DNA from 2 places in the Fructobacillus tropaeoli genome. Region 2 is predicted to be linked to the other one. Evidence: predicted binding sites of a transcription regulator. Region 2 holds the regulator's gene; the other holds the start of a gene.

Region 1 (4,283 bases), on a different contig from region 2:
TGGTATTGACCTGGTTGGTCGGTATTAATTTTCAGCGACACCTTTTGTCCCTGCGGCAACTCCTGATTAATGCCAAAATCAGCAAAAACCACGTGGTCCAAACAGCCAGAAGGATCGGTACGAGTGAAGTTTAAGGTCGCTGGTACGCCCTGCTTCAAGACGATATGTTCAGGTGAATAGCCACCATCAACTTGAATGTCGATTGTTTGCTGGTTGTCATCAAGATCGGCTGCCTGACTTTCAACCTTATGTTGACCAAAGAACCACCAAATAATAAAGGCGATTGCCGCTAGGCCAGCCACCATAACCAAAATTTTATCCATAAAATACTCCCAATTTTTGTTTTTGCGAACACCGCCTGTTAGTTCGTCAGTTTTTGTTTTAATGGTGGACCATTGCGCAAGAATCATCATCTTCATGAAGGCAATGACAAGCAACCTGGTCAGGAGCACTTGCTTCGCGTTCATCTAATATCGCCCGGATATTTTGAATATCCGTTTTGCTTAATGGTTCTTCTTTGATGAGTGCCGTTAAGAGCGTCCCCTTATAGGCATCACAAACGGAATCAAAGAACCGGTTCGCGTTATAGTCGGTTGCCTCGTTTTCAGCCACAACTGGTACGTAGGTAAAGACCTTTTCTGATTTGTCGACTGCAATCATGTCTTTATCCGTCAAACGCCGAATTAACGTTTTAATGGTTGAAGCTGACCAGTCATGCGATAACTGGGCTTCCTCAACAATTTCACGACCCGTTGCCCGTTTCTTCGTCCAAATAATCCGCATAACCGCTTGTTCGGTATCAGTGATGTTAATGATAATCCTGTCCTCCGTTCATCAAAACAAATCGTGTTTACATTTGTAAACAACACAATTAGTATAACTCGATAGTTTACATTTGTAAACAGGAAAATAAAAAAACATTCCCAAATTTGGAAATGTTTCTGATTAATCATTGGTTAATGGCTGATACAAGCCTTATTTTTCCTGCGTTAGGTTAATTAAAATCTTCGCCTGCGATTGGTCGGTTGTCAAAACATCAAAACCATCCGTGATAATATCGTCTAATTTAATCTCATTAGTAATAATCGGCGCCACATTGATTTGGCCACTTGTTACCAGGTCCACCGTCTGCTGAAAAGTTTGCCGTGAATAGGCAATCGTCGAAGTTAAATTGACCCCACTATTCGTTAACGCCATCGGATTAAATTGGATAGCATGAGCATAAATGGAAACCACGACCATATAACCACGCGCTTTTGTCGTTTTGATGGCTTGATTAAAAGTTGCTTGCACACCAGCAATTTCAAAACTAGTGTCTGCCCCCTCCGGTAGTATCTGACGGACCGCCGCCACGACATCGCTGACCTCACTTGGATTAATAATATCCGTAGCACCCATTTTAAGTGCTTTTTGCAACCGAATGGTCGATAAATCAACAACGACAATTTTGGTTGCACCGGCCGCTTTCGCAGCAGCTGTGACCATCGCGCCAATTGGACCAGCACCAAAAATCACAACGGTTTGTCCAAAGGTGAGATGGGCCTCCTTAATCGCTTGCACAGCAACCGCAGTTGGCTCAATGACCGCTGCTAATTTCAAGGAAAAATCCTTCGGTAATGGATACAAGTTTTCAACTGGGACATTGACGTAACCAGCAAAACCACCATCCGTGCTCAGTCCGATAAAGCTATAACCATCGTAGACATCGACATTATCGGGTAGCACACCCTTGGTAATCGTTGGGTTAACGGACACATGGTCGCCAATTTGGAAATCATGGACGTTTGCACCAAGCTGATCGATTTGACCAGAAAACTCGTGCCCTATTGTGATAGGTGCCTGCCCTCCAGTTAAGGGATCAGGAAACTCCGTCGGAATAAAAACCGGCCCCTCTAGATATTCATGCAGGTCGCTACCGCAAATACCAGCATAGGCCACCTTGACCCGGACTTCATTTTCTTTAGGCTCTGGTAAATCAGTTTCCTCAACCCGTACATCTTTTTTACCGTGCCAAATAGCTGCTTTCATGACCAACCTCTTTCCATTAACTAACCAGTGTTAGTTGATTATTGTGAACTTTATATCATGATACAAGTACAGTATAACACTGTTTATCAGTAAAAATACTGTTTTTATGCTGATTTTGTTTTTTATCGAACAAATAAATGTGAAAACAGTAACTAATATCTAAACATTCTCCCTCACCTTAGAACAAACAAAAAAGCTTTCATCGTTGAAAGCTTTTTCGCACGATTTATTTGCTTTTGGTTAAGTTCACCAAGATTTTTTCTTCAGATGGATTATCGATTAACGGTAATAACCCCTTCTTCAAAAAATCAGCTAAGCGAATCTCAGAAGTAATTAGCGGTTCGACCTTGAGTTGGCCATTGGTTACTAAATCAACCGTTTGTTGAAAAGTTTGGCGTGAATAAGCAATGGAAGTCGCAATCCGCACACCCGCATTCATGAGCTCACGGATATCTAAACGAATTGGCTGCGGAAAAATCGAAACCACCACAACAAAGCCACGCGGTTTCGTTACAGCAACTGCTTGGTCAAAGGTTTCCTGAACGCCCGCCACCTCAAAAGATGCATCCACTCCGTCTGGCAAAATCTGAGCAATTTTTTGTTCAACATCCACAACTTGACTCGCATTGACCGTGTCAGTCGCCCCCATTTCAAGAGCCTTTTGCAGACGAACTTCTGCTAGGTCAACAACAACAATCCGTGAAGCACCTGCGGCACGAGCGACCTCTGCTAACAAAACACCAATTGGACCAGCACCAAAAATGACCACAGTCTGGCCAAAAGCCAGGTCCGCTTCCTTGACTGCTTGAACGGCAACAGCTGCTGGTTCCATTACTGCGGCTGATTTTAACGAAAAGGTCTGTGGCAAATGATAAAGGTTTTGAACCGAAACGTTCGCATAGGGCGCTAGACCACCATCCTTACTCAATCCAATAAAGCTATAACCATCATAAACATCGACGTCGTCAGGGGATTCTCGCTTGGTAATTGCAGGATTGACCGCCACGTGATCGCCCACCTGAAAATCGTAAACATCGGGTCCAACAGCTTCAACCACTCCTGAAAATTCATGACCAAGAACAATCGGTGCCGCTTCATTTGTCAATGGATCAGGGAAAGTCGTTGGAATTAAGACTGGTCCTTCTTGGTATTCATGAAGATCACTGCCACAAATCCCAGCATAAGCCACCTTAATCGTTACTTCATCGCTGGCCAGTGGTTTAAGATTCACTTCTTCAATTCTGATATCTTTGGCTCCATGCCAAACAGCTGCCTTCATGTAAAACTCCTGTAAAAATCAACGAATTTACCGCAATATGATTGCAATAACATTCCAAAGTAATTACAGCATAACAGGAAATCGGATATTTGTCATCACTTTGATGCCGACTGTTTTCTAAATACCAATTTAGAATACTGTTCATCAAAAAAACTAACAAACGATTGCAACTCCGACCATCACCCCACTGACAGTGAATCCAGGGCATCATTCCCCATTTCATTTTTCTAGTATTGACCACCCATTTGAACAAAATAAGTCATTAATTTAGATTGAACATTTGACACCCCTCACTTCTACCCGCTTTTCTATTAATTCTCATCAAATCCTTACTTACGAGAAAAAATTTTATATGCTAAGTTGGAATTAATAAGAAAAGGAGCATTGATAAATGCCACGTAATTTTAAAGAAGAACTAATTTTCATGTTGATGATGGCCGGCCTGATGGTCTTGGGTATGTCCATTTACAATATTTACCTCGCTCAGGGACTAACGGATGGTTTCTGGCACGAAGTCATCGTCGGCTACCCTATCGCTTTAATCGTCGCCATGGTTTGCGACGGTTTCCTCGTCGGTCCCTTGGCTAAGATGCTAGCTTTCAAGCACATCGTCCCCCGCTTCAAAGCAACTGATGGCCTTCAAATTCCTCTGACCATTTCCACGCTGATGGTTTTGGGCATGGTTACTTGCATGTCTCTCTTCGGTGTTTTAATCAACGGTCACTCACTGTCCGCCTATCCAAAGGCTTGGCTTTTCAACCTGCTTTTGGCCTTACCAATGCAAATTTTAGTGGTTGGCCCAATCGCCCGCGCTGTTTTAGCAAAAGTCCAAGGAGCTGTTGCACCAGCTAAAAACTAAGCCAGACAAATTTCAACCAACACAAAAAGTATCCGCCAGTACCTCACTGATTTAAAATCAGTCAGACAAACTGGCAGATACTTTTTCTTTACACTTCAATTGCGTTAGCGCTTTAAC
Region 2 (4,283 bases):
GTTATCCATGACATTGTAATAATCTTGGAGAACTTCCAAGGCCGCCGCCTTATCAACACCCTTTGGCAAAACATCAACGGAACCAAAACCAGAACCGGTGACGTGGACTTCTTCGCCAAAAACTTCCTCTAACTGTTGAACATGTTCTTGCACCTCTTCATGAGGCCAGACGAAAGAAACACCTAAAATCTTATCATCAATCTTCAAGAGTTTTTCGACCTGAACGACATTTGGATAGAACATCGACAGCATTTCCTTAAATTCTTGGCTGACGTGGTTAGAAATATAGGTCCCGTTGACCCCAGCCAAAACAATCACATTGTCAGCTGATTGGGGATTTAAGGCATTCCAATCAATTACCTTGCGAATCTGTTCCGGTGTCAAATAAACCGCATACAACTCTTGGCCCGGTGTTGTTACCACCGACCCGTTGGAACCGACAAAATCGATTTGGTCTAACAAGCCATAAGCGGCCATTGGCTCAAAAAGCTCCTTTAAATTGGCCACTTGTCGACCGGAGGCCGCGACAAAGCGCACGCCTTTTTCCTTTAATTGTGACAAAACCCGGGCAAAGTGTTCTTGATCGTAACTATCTTCACCGGATAAAAACGTACCATCCATATCGGATGCAATCATTTTAATGGTCATTGGATGCCTTTCTTGTCTTGTTTGCTAGTCGACTAGTTCACACAACTAGGGGCTACCATCATCGGCTAGGCAAATTGTTCTAAGTATTTTTGATAGGCTGCCTGGTCGACAACCCAATCCAGCTCCCCAATATAGGCAACCTGTGGGTCATGGTAGGCAAAGCCGTGCTTAAACTTATAAAGACCGTCAGTGTGGTCAAATTCGCCAACACCACCGAAATCATAAGCAACCTTCCCTAAGGAAAGCCCCCACTTCAGCATTTCCCACTGCACGAGGTAGGGACCGTAGTGCTTGGCAAATTCACGGTTTGATCCGGCATACATATACCAAATCTTTTCCCCGTAACCAAAGCCAATTCCAGCCGCAATTACTTGGCCGTCATAATGTGCCAAGAAAACCCGGAACAAATCAGAATCGGCCCATAGTTCTTGCATGCGGTAAAAGTATTCGATTGGCCGATGAGTAATCCCTTGAGCCTTGGCCATCATCGTATAGGTCTTAAAGAAGGCCTCGATGTCTTCCTTACTACGACCAGAGGTAACTGTGACCCCATCCTTGATGGCCCGCCGAATTTGATTGCGATAATCGCTTTTGAAGTGCTTCATCAAGCTGGCTTCATCAGTGATTGGTTGTGCCCCTTCGCCTCGACCATCATAGAACAAAACCACGTTTTTACGTGGTTGAATGTTGCCATGCATATTCTCGACTTTAATATTCCGGGTCACAAAGCCAGCATCTTGATAAGCCTGATCCAAGTCTTGGTTGTAGAGCACTTCCGGATCCATTCGAACCAAAAAGACGTTTTCTGGCAAATTAGCCAACGCTTCTTGAACCAATTCCTTAACCAAGGCAACGTTGGTCACGTCAGCAACGGGTCCCTTTGGGCAATACGCCAACAATTTTCCAGGTACGGCTTCAATAGTTAAGACCGCCATTGCGGCATCAATGTCGCCATCCTGATTTTCATGATAGAGGTATAGGTGGCCCCAATTAGCCTTCAAGTCGCCCCAGAGTGGGTCCTGGGTCACTTGGCCTTTAGCCGCTGTCCTAACAAAGTCTTGGTATCTTTGTACCTGACTTGGCTGTGTTAAATCTAAGACCGTCATATCCTTACTTTCCCGTCGTAATTGAGGCGTAGTTCTGAATAAAGTAAACCAACGTTTGCAGTTCGTTAGTCAAATCAACGTTTTGAACCCGAACACCCTTTGGTACGGAAACCCGCAACGGCGTGAAGTTCATAATCCCCTTGACCCCAGCGGCTACCAAGGTATCCGTAATTTCCTGGGCAACACCTTGTGGCACCGTCAAAATGGCGATGTTAATCCGTTGGGCCTTGATTTGCTCTTCCAATTCACTCATGTCATAAATTGGTACCCCGGACAAAATCTTGCCCCGGTTTTCATTAATATCAAAAGCAGCGGCAATTCGCATGTTTGATGATTGGTGGAAGTTGAAGTTCAAAAGGGCCTGGCCCAAATGACCAACCCCAATCAAAGCCACGTTAATCAATGAATTTTGGTCCAAAACCTTGGCGAAAAATTCTAACAGGGCCTCAACGTCGTAACCATAGCCACGTTTGCCTAAAGCACCAAAATATGAAAAATCACGGCGAATTGTTGCCGCATCAAACTTGGTTGCTTCAGCCAATTCAGCAGAAGAAATCCGGTTGGTGCCGGCATCATTTAAAAACGTTAAATAACGGTAGTAGATGGGCAACCGCTTAGCGGTTGCTCGTGGAATCTTTGCTTGCTCGTCCATGGCGTCTCCATTTCACTTTGTGAACTAAATTATATTTATTATAGCATAGATTGTGGGTTTTCCTATCTATTCGCTCATTTTTCACAAATATTTTTATTCATTATCCTGCTGGTTGAGGTCTGCTAATGGAAAATCAAGGCCAGGATTTGTGTTCAAATCAAGATCGGCAAAAATCTTGTCTTCGTAGTTCCAATAGCCCGCTGCGCCAATCATGGCTGCATTATCGCCAGTATACTGCTTGGGTACTGGGATAAAGTCAACGGCTGGAAAATCATCCATTAAATCAGTCAACGCTGCACGCAGTCCGCTGTTAGCAGCGACACCACCAGCTAGGACCAGCGACTTCACTGGGAAATCAGTCAAGGCCCGCTTTGTGCGACCGACCAGTGCCTTAATCACCGCAGCCTGGAAAGAAGCCGCGAGGTCCTCTTCCTTGATGGTTTCACCACGCTGCTCGGCGTTGTGAACTTGGTTGATGACCGCTGATTTTAAACCGGAAAAGGAAAAGTCATACCCGGCCTCTTTGGCCATCGCCTGTGGAAAATCGATGGTGACCTGACCCTGATGAGCCAATTCATCAATTGCCTTCCCGGCAGGATATGGCAAGTTCAACAACCGGCCGACCTTGTCATAGGATTCACCGGCCGCATCGTCAAAGGTCTCACCCAGAATATGAAAATCATTGGGTTCTTTCATCAAGACCAATTCCGTATGGCCACCGGAAACCATCAATGCCAAAGCCGGAAAGACAATTGACCGGTTAAAATTAGCGGCAGCAATGTGACCGGCCAAGTGGTTGACCGGAATCAACGGCAGGTTATGGGCCATTGCAAAGGTTTTTGCCCCCATTAGACCAACTAACAAGGAGCCAACCAATCCTGGGCCGTAGGTCACGGCGACACCGTCGAGGTCTTCTGGTTGAACCTTTGCATCCGCTAAGGCGATGTCTAAGGTTTTCGTAATCCATTCCAGGTGGTGGCGGGAAGCAACCTCCGGCACGATGCCACCAAAACGTTGGTGTGAATTAATCTGGGTCGCCACCGCATTGCTCAAGACGGTCTGGCCGTCCTTGACAACGGCCACTGAGGTCTCGTCAGCACTTGATTCAAAGGCAATTAAAGTTGTCATAAATTCTTCTCCATTAGGATGGCTGTTTGGCCATCATGGTAATAACCATCACGACGGGCATAAATTTCAAAGCCAAATTTTTCATACAGGTGCCGGGCAGCAACATTGTTTTCGGCAACTTCCAAATAGGCCTTTCGCTCGTTATTTTGCTCACAGAAAGCCCGCATTAGTTCGCGAGCAATCCCTTGCCCCTGGAAAGCCGGATCAACGGCCAAAAAAGAGAGGTCCACCTCATCCAAGATGGCACGGTAAGATAAAAAGCCGACGATTTTAGTTTCCTCAGCAGCCCCATCATCTAAATCAGTTTTGGCGGGCGCCTGTGCATTGATTTCTGCTAATAAATAGGTCACCCGCCCCGCAGTCAATTGCTCATCAATCAACCGCTTTGGTACCTGATCCCTTGAAAAAGCCGCCAAAGCAATTTGATGGATTCTTTGGCTATCATCGATTGTTGCTGTTTTAATGTTCAAGGTCGAGCACCATTGAAATTGCATCTTCCTGGTTATCAATATAGTAATGTTCCACAACATCCACAACCGTAAAACCATGGCGGTCGTAGAGTGCCAAAGCACCGGTATTCGACCGTCTTGCCTCCAAGGAAAGCTCCTTTAAGCCGATTTCACGCGCAACTGCCTTCGCCGTGTTAATCAAACATGAGCCAACCTGTTGTCCCTGCCAAACCGGCAACACGGCGATATTGGCAATATGTAAATCAGAAACCAAATCACGCTTGACCAAAGCAATAAAGG

Evidence for each region. The regulator Rex, encoded in region 2, represses fermentation and respiration genes when NADH is low (regulators of the CRP and FNR family bind a similar motif). The targets are predictions, from matches to a motif close to TTGTGAANTANTTCACAA.
Region 1: a site for Rex is predicted at 2,070-2,087, ahead of FT12353_RS02475 (2,3-butanediol dehydrogenase). Genes of this name have one in related genera too.

What each region holds. Positions count from the first base shown of each region.
Region 1 is NZ_BOJU01000002.1:65,934-70,216, forward strand. It holds gene FT12353_RS02465 (cupredoxin domain-containing protein) at 1-323, opposite strand, end outside; gene FT12353_RS02470 (CopY/TcrY family copper transport repressor) at 382-819, opposite strand; gene FT12353_RS02475 (2,3-butanediol dehydrogenase) at 976-2,028, opposite strand; gene FT12353_RS02480 (2,3-butanediol dehydrogenase) at 2,255-3,307, opposite strand; gene FT12353_RS02485 (DUF2798 domain-containing protein) at 3,699-4,166, shown strand; gene FT12353_RS02490 (MDR family MFS transporter) at 4,279-4,283, opposite strand, start outside.
Region 2 is NZ_BOJU01000003.1:47,219-51,501, forward strand. It holds gene FT12353_RS04325 (Cof-type HAD-IIB family hydrolase) at 1-648, opposite strand, end outside; gene FT12353_RS04330 (lipid II:glycine glycyltransferase FemX) at 714-1,754, opposite strand; gene FT12353_RS04335 (redox-sensing transcriptional repressor Rex) at 1,759-2,406, opposite strand; gene tsaD (tRNA (adenosine(37)-N6)-threonylcarbamoyltransferase complex transferase subunit TsaD) at 2,500-3,534, opposite strand; gene FT12353_RS04345 (GNAT family N-acetyltransferase) at 3,531-4,004, opposite strand; gene rimI (ribosomal protein S18-alanine N-acetyltransferase) at 3,994-4,283, opposite strand, start outside.